4 regions of the Vibrio kanaloae genome follow, and region 2 is predicted to be linked to each of the others. Evidence: predicted binding sites of a transcription regulator. Region 2 holds the regulator's gene; each other region holds the start of a gene.
What was found. The regulator PurR, encoded in region 2, represses purine synthesis genes. The targets are predictions, from matches to a motif close to TNANGNAAACGTTTNCNTNA.

Region 1 (3,463 bases), 320 kb from region 2:
TGTGTAAGCCCGGGTATTTAGGTAACAGAGAAGGGTGGATGTTGACCATCTTCCCAGCATAGTGACGAACAAACTCTGAACTTAGGATTCGCATGTAGCCAGCGAGTACGATTAAATCTGGCTGGTAAGCATCGATCTGAACCATCAATTCATGGTCAAACTCTTCACGTGAACCAAAGTCTTTTGGATTCACTGAATGGGCGTCAACACCCGCGGTTTTCGCTCGCTCTAAACCAAAAGCCTCTGCTTTGTTTGAGAAGACTGCCTTAATGGAGGCGTCAATCGTATGGTTATCACAGGCATCCAAAATGGCTTGCAAGTTACTTCCGCTTCCTGAAACTAACACAACGATGTTTTTCTGAGAGTGGCTGGTTTTATTTGAGTGATTGTTTTTCATAGAGTGGGTCATACGATTGATTAACGGAACTGTTTACAATGTACCTACATAAACTAAGGTTTTCTGCGGGCTAAATAGCAAAATGAGGACCACTGGGTCCTCATTGCTTAACTAAGTAAGTGAGCGTATCACTTATTTGATTTCAACTTGCTCTTCACCAGCTTCAGCGTTTGCGATCTCACCGATAACCCAGGCGTTTTCGCCTTCAGTTTTCAGTAGTTCAACAGCAGCGTCTGCTTGATCTTTAGGTAGGGCAACAACTAGGCCAACACCACAGTTGAAAGTGCGGTACATTTCGAATGTCTCCACATTACCTTTCTCTTGTAGCCAGTTGAAGATAGCAGGCCATTCCCAGCTCTTACCATCAATCACTGCTTTAGTACCTTCAGGAAGTACGCGTGGGATGTTCTCCCAGAAACCACCACCTGTGATGTGCGAGATAGCATGAATGTCATGCTCGGCAATCATCTTAAGCGCTGATTTGATGTAAATCTTAGTGGGTTCTAGTAGGTGTTCACCGATAGTGCGACCTTCTAGCTCTTCATTCTTATCAGCACCAGAAACTTCTAGAACTTTACGAATTAAAGAGTAGCCGTTTGAGTGTGGACCACTTGATCCAACAGCGATAAGTGCGTCGCCTGCTGCTACTTTAGTGCCATCAATGATGTCAGCTTTTTCTACAACACCAACACAAAAGCCCGCTACGTCGTAGTCGTCGCCCTCATACATGCCTGGCATTTCAGCTGTTTCACCACCGATTAGTGCACAACCAGCTTGAACACAGCCTTCAGCAATACCAGAAACAACGTCTGCTGCTGTATCTACATCTAGCTTACCTGTTGCGTAGTAGTCTAGGAAAAATAGCGGCTCACCACCTTGAACGATTAGATCGTTCACACACATTGCCACTAGGTCGATACCAATGGTGTCGTGTTTTTTCAGATCCAAAGCAAGGCGAAGCTTAGTACCAACACCATCAGTACCTGAAACAAGTACCGGCTCTTTGTATTTCGTTGGAAGTTCACATAGGGCGCCAAAGCCACCAATACCGCCCATTACTTCAGGGCGACGAGTGCGTTTAACTGCACCTTTAATACGGTCTACTAGTGCATTACCTGCGTCGATATCAACGCCTGCGTCTTTGTAGCTTAGAGAAGAAGTATTACCACTCACGGGATAGTCCTCGAACTTAAGTTGGATGTGAAAACGGCGTTATTCTAACAGGGCTTGTTTATGAAGAGCAAACGTTTGCGCGGTTTTTTTTATTAGAATAAAGATTCTGAAATAACCACAAAGTTCGTGTACAATCTACAGGTTTGTTTAAATATTGCCGGAGTTGGAAATGAAAGTTGTTGAAGTGAAACACCCGCTAGTAAAACATAAAATTGGCCTGATGCGTGAAGGTGAGATTAGCACTAAGCGTTTTCGTGAGCTAGCGACAGAAGTGGGTAGCCTTCTAACATACGAAGCGACATCAGACTTTGAGACTGAGCGTGTAACTATTAATGGTTGGAACGGTCCAGTTGAAGTTGACCAAGTTAAAGGTAAAAAAGTAACAGTAGTGCCAATCCTACGTGCTGGTCTAGGCATGATGGACGGCGTTCTAGAGCACATTCCAAGTGCCCGTATTAGCGTTGTTGGTGTTTACCGTGACGAAGAAACACTTGAACCAGTACCATACTTCAATAAGCTTGCATCTAATATCGAGGAGCGTATTGCTCTTGTGGTAGACCCAATGCTTGCGACAGGTGGTTCTATGATCGCAACGATTGACTTAATGAAAGAGAAAGGTTGTAAGCACTTTAAGATTCTTGTACTTGTAGCGGCTCCTGAAGGTATTGCAGCTCTAGAAAAAGCGCACCCAGACGTAGAGCTTTACACTGCTGCAATTGATGAGAAGCTAAACGACAAGGGCTACATCGTTCCTGGTCTTGGCGATGCTGGTGATAAGATCTTCGGTACTAAGTAATTCGGTTTCAGCTTAAGTTACTCTAAACCGTTTCTTAACTCGCTGAATTTAGCCGTATTAATAAGAAGGGAGAGCATTCGGTGCTCTCCCTTCTTGATCTTGTTGGCTTGTGATTCTTTTAAATCTAGCGTTACCGATTGCTTAATCGATTTGAGCTTTGTCTACTACTGTGTTGTCGCCTAGCTCTTCAGGAAGAACTAGGTTCAGTAGAATCGCCACGATACCACACAAGCTTACGCCTTGTAGGCTGAAGTCACCGATACCAAAGGCCATGCCGCCAATACCAAAGACTAAAGTAATACCCACAATCACAAGATTACGTGATTTATGCAGGTCTACATTGTTCTTGATGAGAGTATTGAGCCCAACTGTTGCGATTGAACCAAACAGCAGAATCATAATACCGCCCATCACTGGAACTGGAATCGTTTGAAGTAGTGCGCCTAGCTTACCAACCAAGGCTAAAACAATGGCCGTAACGGCTGCCCAAGTCATGATCACTGGGTTAAATGCTTTCGTTAGCATTACCGCACCAGTTACTTCACTGTACGTTGTATTTGGTGGCGCGCCCAGCATAGAAGCCGCAATCGTTGCTACACCGTCGCCAGTGATAGTGCGGTGTAAACCTGGTTTTTTAAGGTAGTCTTTGCCAGTTACGTTAGAGATGGCAAGCATGTCGCCAACGTGCTCAACGGCCGGTGCAATGGCGACAAATACCATAAAGAAGATAGCGTTGATGTTGAACTCAGGTGTTGTGAAGTTTGGTAGTGCCAACCAAGACGCTTGAGCCACGGGTGTGAAGTCTACTGCACCATATATCAGGCTGGTGATATAACCCGCAACAATACCGCCGAAGATAGGCAGCAGTTTAAGGAAGCCTTTTGAAAACACACTGATGATAATCGTCACTAACAGTGAAATCGAAGAGATCCACAGTGCAGCATCTGCATCGACAAGCTGAACCGCACCGTCGCCTGTTTTACCTAGCGCCATGTTTACCGCAACAGGCGCAAGGCCTAAACCGATAACCATGATGACTGGGCCAACAACGACGGGTGGAAGTAGTTTATGAATGAAGGCAACGCCTCGTACTTTTA
Region 2 (3,463 bases):
TTAGCAAATATCACGGTTAGTTAGACTGAGTACCCCGGGTATACGAAAGACGATATTAGGATCAATCCAATGAAAGATACAAAAGCGTTCAACGAACAAAGAGCAGAAATCTACTGGTGGTTATCAAGCTTATTCGCTAAAGAACTCACTCAAGAAGAACTCGATCACTACCACTCTGTTGACATTCGTTCTTTCCTAACTGGTTTAGGCGAAAATGAAACACTAAAGCCAGCGATTGATAAGTTAGTGGACGCGCTGAACCGCCTACAAACACGTGAAGATGCTCAGCTAGAACTGTCTGCAGACTTTTGTGACCTTTTCTTAAAAACAGATAAACATGGCGCCCTTCCATACGCTTCTATGTATATCGGCGAAACTGGCCTTTTGAATGATAAGCCAGCAAAAGATATGGAAGAGATCATGGCTAAGCACAACTTAGTGGTGAACCAAGATCTAAAAGAGCCAGCAGACCACATTGCTATCGAACTCGATTTCCTTGGTAACTTGATCATTCGCTCTAACGAAACTGAGCTTGAAGAAAAGCTAGAAAAATCATTTTCCGTTCAACAACAGTTTATCGAACAACAACTCCTTACTTGGGTACCCAAGTTCAACGTGAAATGTCATGACGTTGACGAATTCGGTTTCTACGCTTCAGTCTCATCTCTGTTACTCGCCTTCTGTAATTTAGACGCTCAATATCTAGCTGGTGACTAAGCTTATTGCATGACTAGGTAAATAAATTCAATAGAATGTGACAATTCACCCGGATTTCAGGGTGAATTTTATTGCGAGTAACTTCTAGTCAGTCTAAAATTGTGACCGCAAACGATAAAATATGAAACATTCACGAAATGCTATGCTTATTTAAGTTCAGAGCATTTCGGTGTTAAGACAAGCCGCTCAATAGCGGTTTTTTGTTTTTTAGCACGTTAGTACCCAAAGAGCCCTACAAATTATAGCTCTTAGTTAGGTAGCTTAACGGCTACTTTATTCCGTACTTTGGGAAAGTAGCTTCTAATAGGATAAAACCATGGCCACGATAAAAGATGTCGCTCGCTTAGCCGGCGTATCGACAACAACCGTTTCTCACGTAATCAATAAAACACGTTTTGTTGCAGAAGCGACTCAAGAAAAAGTAAACAAAGCTGTAGACGAACTGAACTATGCGCCAAGTGCTGTAGCTCGTAGCTTGAAGTGCAATACAACACGCACTATCGGCATGCTTGTTACTCAATCAACCAACCTATTCTTCTCTGAAGTTATCGATGGTGTTGAAAGCTACTGCTACCGTCAAGGTTACACTTTGATCCTGTGTAACACAGGTGGTATCTATGAGAAGCAACGTGACTACATTCGAATGCTGGCAGAGAAACGTGTAGATGGCATCTTAGTTATGTGTTCAGACCTAACTGAAGAACTAAGAGTGATGTTAGACCGTCACGCTGACATCCCGAAAGTTATTATGGACTGGGGCCCAGAGAGCTCTCAAGCTGATAAGATCATTGATAACTCTGAAGAAGGTGGCTACCTAGCAACCAAGTACCTGATTGAACGCGGTCACTCTAAAATTGCCTGTTTAAGTGGCCACTTAGACAAAGCAGCATGTGTTGAACGCATTGCCGGATACAAGCGCGCACTGAACGAAGCTAAGATTTCTACCGATAATAACATGATCATCGAAGGCAACTTCGAGTGCGATACGGCAGTTCTTGCTGCAGAGCAAATCGTTGAGATGGAAGATCGCCCGACGGCTGTATTCTGCTTTAATGACACGATGGCACTAGGTCTAATGAGTCGCCTGCAACAGAAAGGTATTCGTATTCCTGAAGATATTTCGATCATTGGTTACGACAACATCGAGCTAGCTGAATACTTTTCACCACCTTTAACAACGGTGCACCAACCGAAACGTCGTGTTGGTAAAAATGCTTTCGAAATTCTATTAGAACGTATAAAAGACAAAGATCATGAAAAACGTGTCTTCGAAATGCACCCTGAAATCGTAGAGCGATGTACAGTTAAAACGTTAAATTAATTGATAAAATGAGTTTAATTTCATCAAGCGCACCTTTAGGTGCGCTTTTTTTATCAGCACCCAAAATGAACCTAGATGCACAATACAAAGATCATTAATTGAAGCAATATCACATTTTGAAATAACAAGTGTGAGCCTCATTCAACAAAAACTTTATTCTATTCAATCAGTCACGCACAGGGCAAACCACTCGAAAGAGTGAGACGCAAAGCTTCCGGCCTAAACCACTCGTTGGTATGGTAGCGGGGTTACCGATGGCAAAATGCAGTAACTACTAATCATTTAGTAATTTACGGCTTATTGACAATTTAATTGCAACATTTTGCTAATCTCTCGGACCTGCTTATTTGGTGGCGTACTTCAAATACACCGAGATAAATAACATGGATAAACCGATACTAAAGGACTCAATGAAGTTATTTGAGTCCCTAGGAAAAATAAAATCACGCTCAATGTTTGGTGGATTCGGTCTTTTTGCTGATGACACAATGTTTGCTCTGGTTGTTAATGACCAACTGCACATACGAGCAGACAAATGCACAACAAAGCAATTCGAACAACAAGGGTTTCAACCGTACGTCTACAAAAAACGTGGTTTCCCTGTTGTTACTAAATATTTCGCTTTACCTGAAGGCCTATGGCAAGACCAAGAGAAAATCTTGCAGCTTGCAACCACGTCTCTGGGTTTTGCTAAAGAAGAAAAAGCTGAGCAGTCTTCTGCCAAGCCGACCCGACTCAAAGATCTGCCTAATCTTCGACTCGCTACCGAGCGTATGTTGAAAAAGGCAGGAATCGATTCTGTAGAACGTTTATATGAATCTGGCTCTGTAAACGCATTTAACGCCATCAAAGAATCGCATGCGTCTTCTGTCAGTATTGAACTACTTTGGGCGCTAGAAGGTGCGATCAATGGTACACATTGGTCTGTTATACCGCAGCAGCGTCGCGAAGAGCTTATCAATCGCGTCAATTAACATTGTCAGTGCAATATATACATAACTAAGCCGCATTTACTGCGGCTTTTTTTATATCTGGTGAAAGTTAATCTATGCTTTGCCTGTCTATCTATACTATCGGTATGCATTGAAAATTTAGAGGAAGTATCAATGAGTAAGAAAATGATATTGGGTATTGTGTTGGTCGTAACCATTGTCTTGTTAGGCATCAATTTCGGCCAGTACTTAACGCTTGAAAATGCTAAGACCCAACAAGCTGTCTTAAATGACTACATTGACAGCAACTTTATTGCAGCTGCCGCTATCTATTTTGTTGCGTATGTAATGATTACTGCTTTCTCAATTCCTGGTGCCGCTGTTGTCACCCTGCTCGGAGCTGCTCTATTTGGTTTCTGGAATAGCTTGCTGCTGGTATCTTTCGCAAGTGCAATTGGTGCTACCCTTGCCTTTCTAAGTAGCCGCTATCTAT
Region 3 (3,463 bases), 350 kb from region 2:
AAGCAATGGGTATCACGGCTAAAGGTGGCTGGGAATCCGTTAAGCGTCACTTCCGTGAAATGGGCATCAACTGCCAAACAACAGATTTCACTGCAGTTGGTGTGGGTGACATGGCGGGCGACGTGTTTGGTAACGGTATGCTGCTATCTAAGCACATTCGCTTACAAGCTGCGTTTAACCACATGCACATCTTCATTGACCCAAATCCAGATTCAGCATCAAGTTGGGTAGAGCGTGATCGTCTGTTTAATCTGCCTCGTTCAAGCTGGGAAGATTACAATAAAGATTTGATTTCTCAAGGTGGCGGCATCTTCTCTCGTCGCGCGAAATCTATCCCTTTAACACCTGAAATTCAGAAAATGCTGGGTACCAAAAAAGCATCAATGGCGCCAAATGATTTGATCAAAGCGATCTTGTCTATGAAAGTGGATCTACTTTGGAATGGCGGTATTGGTACTTATGTTAAGTCTTCAAACGAGACTCATACCGATGTAGGTGACCGTGCAAATGACGTGCTACGTATTGACGGCCGTGACCTGAAAGCTAAGGTTGTTGGTGAAGGCGGTAACTTGGGTATGACGCAATTGGGTCGTATTGAGTACGCTCTAACGGGCGGTCGAGTTAATACTGACTTTGTTGATAACGTTGGTGGTGTAGATTGTTCGGATAATGAAGTTAACATTAAGATCTTCTTGAATGGCTTGGTGTCTAATGGTGATCTAACCGTTAAGCAACGTAACCAAGTTCTTGAATCTATGGAAGACGAAGTAGGTGATATCGTACTAGACGACGCTTACTGCCAAGCTGAGTCTATCTCTGTTACTGAGCATCAAGGTGTAGGCTTAGTGAAAGAGCAGATCCGCTTTATCCACACAATGGAAAAAGCAGGGTACTTGGATCGTGGTTTGGAATACATCCCAGATGACGAAACGCTGCTAGAGCGTGAGAAGCAAGGTCAAGCACTAACAAGACCTGAGCTATCAGTATTGATCGCTTACGGTAAAATGGTTCTAAAAGAAGATCTTGTGAGCGATGATATTGCGAATGATGAGTTCCATGCTCAACAACTGATGCAATACTTCCCAACAGAGTTACGCCGTAACTACTCTCAGCACATGGATAACCATCCACTTCGTGCAGAGATCATTGCGACTGCGCTTGCTAACCAAATGGTTAACGAGATGGGCTGTAACTTCGTGACTCGTTTGCAAGAAGAGACAGGCGCAAACATTGTTGAGATTGCAAATGCTTACGCGGCATCCCGTGAGATTTACGGTTTAGGTAAAGTTCTGAAAAGCATTCGTGAGCTGGATAATATCTCAAGCTCTGAAGCTCAATACGAGTTGCTTTATCATGTGCGTCGTACGCTTCGTCGTCTAGCGCGTTGGTTATTAAGAAACCGCAATGGTAAGCAATCAGTGAATGCATTGATTGAACTTTACCAAGGGGATGTGGCGGCTATTACTGAGAAACTGGATGAAAACCTAGTGGCTTCAGAAGTAGAAGAGCATCAAGCAATGGCTCAACTATGGATTGACCAAGGTGTCAACGCTGAGTTGGCTAATTCAGTGGCTCGTTTGTCTAGCCTGTACTCAGCACTGGATATATCTACAGTGGCTCGTGAAACCGGTAAAACAGTACAACAAGCGTCTAAGCTTTACTTTAACCTTGGTGACCGTTTGTCTCTGCACTGGTTCTTGAAACAAATCAATGGCCAAGCAGTGGACAACAACTGGCAAGCTCTGGCACGTGCGGCATTCAGAGAAGATCTGGATTGGCAGCAACGTCAGCTAACTGGCCAAGTGCTTAATTGCGGTTGTGGTGCCGACCTTGATGTGATTAAAGCATTGGATGATTGGATGGAAAGTAACTCTGTTTCTCTGCATCGTTGGGAAAGTATCTTGAACGAATTCAAAGTTGGTTCGGTTCATGAATTTGCTAAGTTCTCAGTAGCGTTGCGAGAGTTGATGCTATTGAACTTAAACTGCATGTCGACAGACTAGCGATTAGATAAAAACGAAAAGAAACAAGGGCAGGCCATAGGTCTGCCTTTTTCGTTTAGCTGAATAGTGAATGACGTGTCTAATTATTTTGTTGAGTCACTTATGCTTGGTCAAGTTAGCTTATAATTGGCCGAGTTGACAAATGCTCGTTACATGAATGATAGTCAAGTGGATCACTCGTTGGAGGATACGATAACGTTTGCTTAATAATGAACCTCTTTCTTTAGCAAACTCGATTATCTTATCCTTACAGACAGTAATAGATTGAATAGTTGGGTAAATAAGTAAATAATATCGCCCCGTTTACACGGCGCTTTTTTCTATCGGAGGCACAATGCTTTACCGTCTAGCCAGAACTGGCTTTTTCCAACTTGATGCCGAAAAGGCACATGATCTTGCAATCCAAAATTTCAAACGCTTCACCGGTACACCTATTGATCTTTTGTATCGTCAACAATTACCTCACCGACCTGTAGAGTGTATGGGTCTTACTTTTAAAAACCCAGTTGGCCTTGCTGCCGGCCTAGACAAAAACGGCGAATGTATTGATGCATTTGGCGCAATGGGTTTTGGTTTCGTGGAAGTAGGGACTGTTACTCCTCGTCCACAAGCAGGTAACGACAAACCTCGTTTGTTCCGTCTTGTTGAAGCCGAAGGTATTATCAACCGCATGGGCTTCAATAACCTAGGCGTCGACAACCTTGTGGAGAATGTTAAGAAGTCAAACTATGACGGAATTTTAGGTATCAACATCGGTAAGAACAAAGACACACCAATTGAAAAGGGTGCGGAGGATTACCTGATCTGTATGGAGAAGGTATATCAATACGCAGGTTACATTGCGGTAAATATCTCTTCACCAAATACTCCAGGACTTCGTTCATTACAATATGGTGAAGCTCTTGATGATTTATTGTCTGAATTGAAAACCAAGCAATCTGAATTAGAAGCGAAGCATGGTAAATATGTCCCGCTTGCTCTTAAGATCGCTCCAGATCTAAGTGATGACGAAATCAGCCAGATTTGCGAATCATTGATCAAAAATAAGATCGATGGTGTGATCGCAACCAACACAACATTAGATCGCAGTATTGTTGAAGGCATGAAGCATTGCGATGAAGCGGGTGGCCTAAGTGGACGTCCTGTTCAATCTCGCAGTACTGAAGTGGTTCGTAAACTCCACGAAGAGTTGGGTGACCAACTGCCGATCATTGGGGTAGGTGGTGTTGACTCTTATGTTGCTGCAAAAGAGAAAATGATGGCTGGCGCTAAGCTTGTACAAGTTTACTCTGGTTTCATTTACAAAGGTCCAGGCCTTGTAGGCGACATCGTCAAAAATTTATAAGCTTCAAAAAGCTTTTATCCTTATAAAAGCGACAATCTGGCATCGTCTTGTTAAAAGAGACACTGTAACTCACTGAGTTGTAGAGAAAAGCGATAAGAAAGAGGAATTCATTTCC
Region 4 (3,463 bases), 370 kb from region 2:
CTCGGGAGGGAGTATGGTCATCTTCCTCAAGAGTGATTAGCTTCACTTGGCTGTCGCAAAGGTAATAGCCTTTACGGGGGTAAGTCACCAGTATTTTGGTTGCATCTTCATGGATTAAATATTTTTGAAGGAGCGCACGGAAGGTCGATATTCTGTTAGTCAGTACATTTTTAGAAATGTAGTCGCTATGCCAGATCTCTTGAATGATCGCATTAGAAGAAAGCGGTTCACCGACATGAGTAAGCAAAAACTCGAGCAGTTCAATGGTTCTTGGTTCTAAATCGATTATCTCATCGTTATGCCTTAAGTGCTTTTTCTGCGGATTATAGGTCATTCCCCCGATTTTAATTAGGCCGCCAACCTCTTTTGCTTCTTCAAGAATATTTCGCATCATGTAGGAACATCATTATTAATTATTTGCCTGTATTATATAGCATTTTTCTTAAACGGAGTATGCGTGTTGTCACCTGTAGTGGATTTTATATCGGTGTGGCTTATGATTCATCGCCAGTACTAAATTCAGTGCCAAAGCTCCTAAAATGGAAAGTAAGATTGTTGTAGGAGTGACAAAAAGAAAGGAAGTGAACAGTATTATCGCGTCAATCGCCATTTGTGATTTTCCGACGGAAATACCAAATTTATCTTGGATGAATAAACACAGGACATTGAATCCGCCAAGACTCGAATGATGCCTAAATAGGATCAGCATACCTAAGCCCATCAAAAGGCCGCCTGCAACAGCGCAGTAAATCTCATTATGAACGTCTAACGAAATCACCAAGTATAAATGATCGGCAAACACAGACACTAAAGCGCCAGAAATGGCACTGCTTATCGCAAAGTGACGGCCAAATCGTTTCCATGCCAATAAGTAGAATGGGCAGTTGGCAATAAAGTACAAAATACCAAAGGTTACTGGTGTAAATTGACTCAAAAGCAGTGCCAAGCCTGTCGTGCCACCAGTAAGCAGGTTTGCTGACTGTAAAAAGAAGACGCCTAATGCGACTAAAAACGTACCAGTGAGGATCGCTACCCAATCTTCTTTACGTGAGTGTTTTTCCATCGTTTTTATAATTACCTAACCAATAAAGGCGTGCATAGTAGAGAAAAACCTTAGCTTTCGGTAGCTAGAGGGGGAAAATTAAGGTAAACCTATGTAATCTGCGTTTTACAGGGTGTAAAGCGTAAAATTGACAGTAAGTACCATCTTTGGTTGGATAAGCTTTATAACCATGATGAACCTTATTTGTGATTATGAAAAAACTGCATGATAAAATTGCAATTAGCTCTTTATGACCTAAATCAAATTATGTAGAATGCGTCACATCAAAACGGTGACGGAAACGTTTGCTTTCGGTCGTTGTGTGGTTTTTTTGAAACTTTCAGTACAATCTGAGTCAGGAGATACAGATGCTTAAGCGTGACATGAACATTGCTGATTACGATGCGGATCTATTCGCAGCTATCCAAGAAGAAACTCTTCGTCAGGAAGAGCACATCGAACTTATCGCTTCAGAAAACTACACAAGCCCACGTGTAATGGAAGCTCAAGGTTCTCAACTTACAAACAAATACGCTGAAGGCTACCCAGGTAAGCGTTACTACGGTGGCTGTGAGTTCGTTGATAAGGTTGAAACATTGGCAATTGAGCGTGCATGTGAACTGTTTGGCGCACAATACGCAAACGTACAGCCACACTCAGGTTCTCAAGCAAATAACGCTGTCTACATGGCGCTACTAAACGCGGGTGATACTGTTCTTGGTATGAGCCTAGCGCACGGTGGTCACCTAACTCACGGTTCTCCTGTCAACTTCTCTGGTAAGCTTTACAACATCATCCCTTACGGTATCGATGAAGCAGGCCAAATCGATTACGAAGAGATGGAAGCGCTGGCTATCGAGCACAAGCCTAAGATGATCATCGGTGGTTTCTCAGCTTACTCTCAAGTTTGTGATTGGAAGCGTATGCGTGAAATCGCTGACAAAGTCGGTGCTTACTTCTTCGTCGATATGGCGCACGTTGCTGGTCTAATCGCTGCAGGCGTTTACCCGAACCCAGTTCCACACGCTCACGTTGTAACGACGACAACGCACAAAACGCTTGCTGGCCCTCGTGGCGGTCTTATCCTTTCTAACGAAGGCGAAGATCTTTACAAGAAACTAAACTCAGCAGTATTCCCAGGCGGCCAAGGTGGCCCTCTAATGCACGTTATCGCGGGTAAAGCAGTAGCGTTCAAAGAAGCGCTAGAGCCAGAGTTCAAAGAATACCAAGCTCGCGTAGTGGCTAACGCAAAAGCAATGGTTGCTGAGTTCCTAGCTCGCGGTTACAACATCGTTTCAGGTTCTACAGAGAATCACCTGTTCCTAGTTGACCTAATCGACAAAGACATCACAGGTAAAGAAGCAGATGCAGCACTAGGTTCAGCTAACATCACAGTGAACAAGAACTCAGTACCAAACGATCCACGTAGCCCGTTCGTTACTTCAGGTATCCGTATCGGTTCTCCTTCTATCACTCGTCGTGGTTTCTCAGAAGCAGACGCGAAAGAGCTAGCAGGTTGGATGTGTGACATCCTAGATAACATGGGTGATGAGTCTGTTATCGAAGCAACGAAAGCAAAAGTACTAAACATCTGTAAGCGTCTACCGGTTTACGCTTAATTTTTCTGGCTCAAATAGCTTAATTTCTGTGTCAAAGGTGCTCATTTACATTCGTAAACTCCGCGCCTTTTCCTTGAACTAAAGCTATTTGATTGAAAAATACGATTTGAAAGGCTCCTGTTGGGAGCTTTTTTATTGGTCTGGTAACTCTCAGAGAGTGAACGAATTTCTGTGTCGCACATACTCATTTGCTAGCGCAAACTCCGTGTGAGCTCCTTGAACTTCGCTCATCTACTTTGAAAAATACTTTTTAAGGGGCTCATTGAGTCCCTTTTTTGTATTTGTCGGTATGAGAGTTGGGTTATCTGAGAATACAGAAAGGCAGGTCCTAAAAAGGGCTGATGTTTGCACATCAACCCTTTGCTGTTTGTTGGTATCGGTTTTACTTTTTGATGCTCAGTAAAGTTCCTGACTTACATCTAAACGAGTAGTAGCTGCGACTCTCGTTGAATTTGCCTAAGCCTTCGCCATCGCAGTAGTCTATGTTGATATCACGCATTACTTCTAGCGTATCTTCACTGTTCAAAGCGAATTTAGAACCATCAGAACAGACGATACGAATTCGCTCATCATGGCTTACTGAGTAAATATCGACTTCGGTATTACACAGCTCAAAAGAGGCTTCACGAAAGTTGTCTTGCTGTGTATTTGAAGCGCAACCTGCAGTCAGTGTTGCAGCGAAAACTGCCAAAAGTCCGAGTCTTTTCATTGTTAATCCTTCGCTATCATCAGATTGGGTGATGAGTTTTATATGCTATTTGAGGTAGCCTATACAACAATACGCTTCGGTTCAAGGAGCGTT

Region 1: the regulator PurR is predicted to act here: its motif matches at 1,634-1,653, upstream of purM (phosphoribosylformylglycinamidine cyclo-ligase).
Region 3: the regulator PurR is predicted to act here: its motif matches at 2,191-2,210, upstream of pyrD (quinone-dependent dihydroorotate dehydrogenase).
Region 4: the regulator PurR is predicted to act here: its motif matches at 1,336-1,355, upstream of glyA (serine hydroxymethyltransferase).

The regions. Positions count from the first base shown of each region.
Region 1 covers NZ_AP025497.1:2,320,089-2,323,551, reverse strand. The annotation lists gene purN (phosphoribosylglycinamide formyltransferase) at 1-397, opposite strand, end outside; gene purM (phosphoribosylformylglycinamidine cyclo-ligase) at 530-1,570, opposite strand; gene upp (uracil phosphoribosyltransferase) at 1,740-2,366, shown strand; gene OCV24_RS10495 (uracil-xanthine permease family protein) at 2,508-3,463, opposite strand, start outside.
Region 2 covers NZ_AP025497.1:1,998,259-2,001,721, forward strand. The annotation lists gene torD (molecular chaperone TorD) at 70-717, shown strand; gene purR (HTH-type transcriptional repressor PurR) at 1,034-2,038, shown strand; cyclic di-GMP riboswitch class I at 2,209-2,294, shown strand; gene OCV24_RS09080 (TfoX/Sxy family DNA transformation protein) at 2,422-3,012, shown strand; gene OCV24_RS09085 (TVP38/TMEM64 family protein) at 3,145-3,463, shown strand, end outside.
Region 3 covers NZ_AP025497.1:1,649,106-1,652,568, reverse strand. The annotation lists gene OCV24_RS07795 (NAD-glutamate dehydrogenase) at 1-2,003, shown strand, start outside; gene pyrD (quinone-dependent dihydroorotate dehydrogenase) at 2,338-3,348, shown strand.
Region 4 covers NZ_AP025497.1:2,373,213-2,376,675, reverse strand. The annotation lists gene OCV24_RS10770 (winged helix-turn-helix domain-containing protein) at 1-394, opposite strand, end outside; gene OCV24_RS10765 (YitT family protein) at 464-1,063, opposite strand; gene glyA (serine hydroxymethyltransferase) at 1,411-2,661, shown strand; gene OCV24_RS10755 (hypothetical protein) at 3,044-3,370, opposite strand.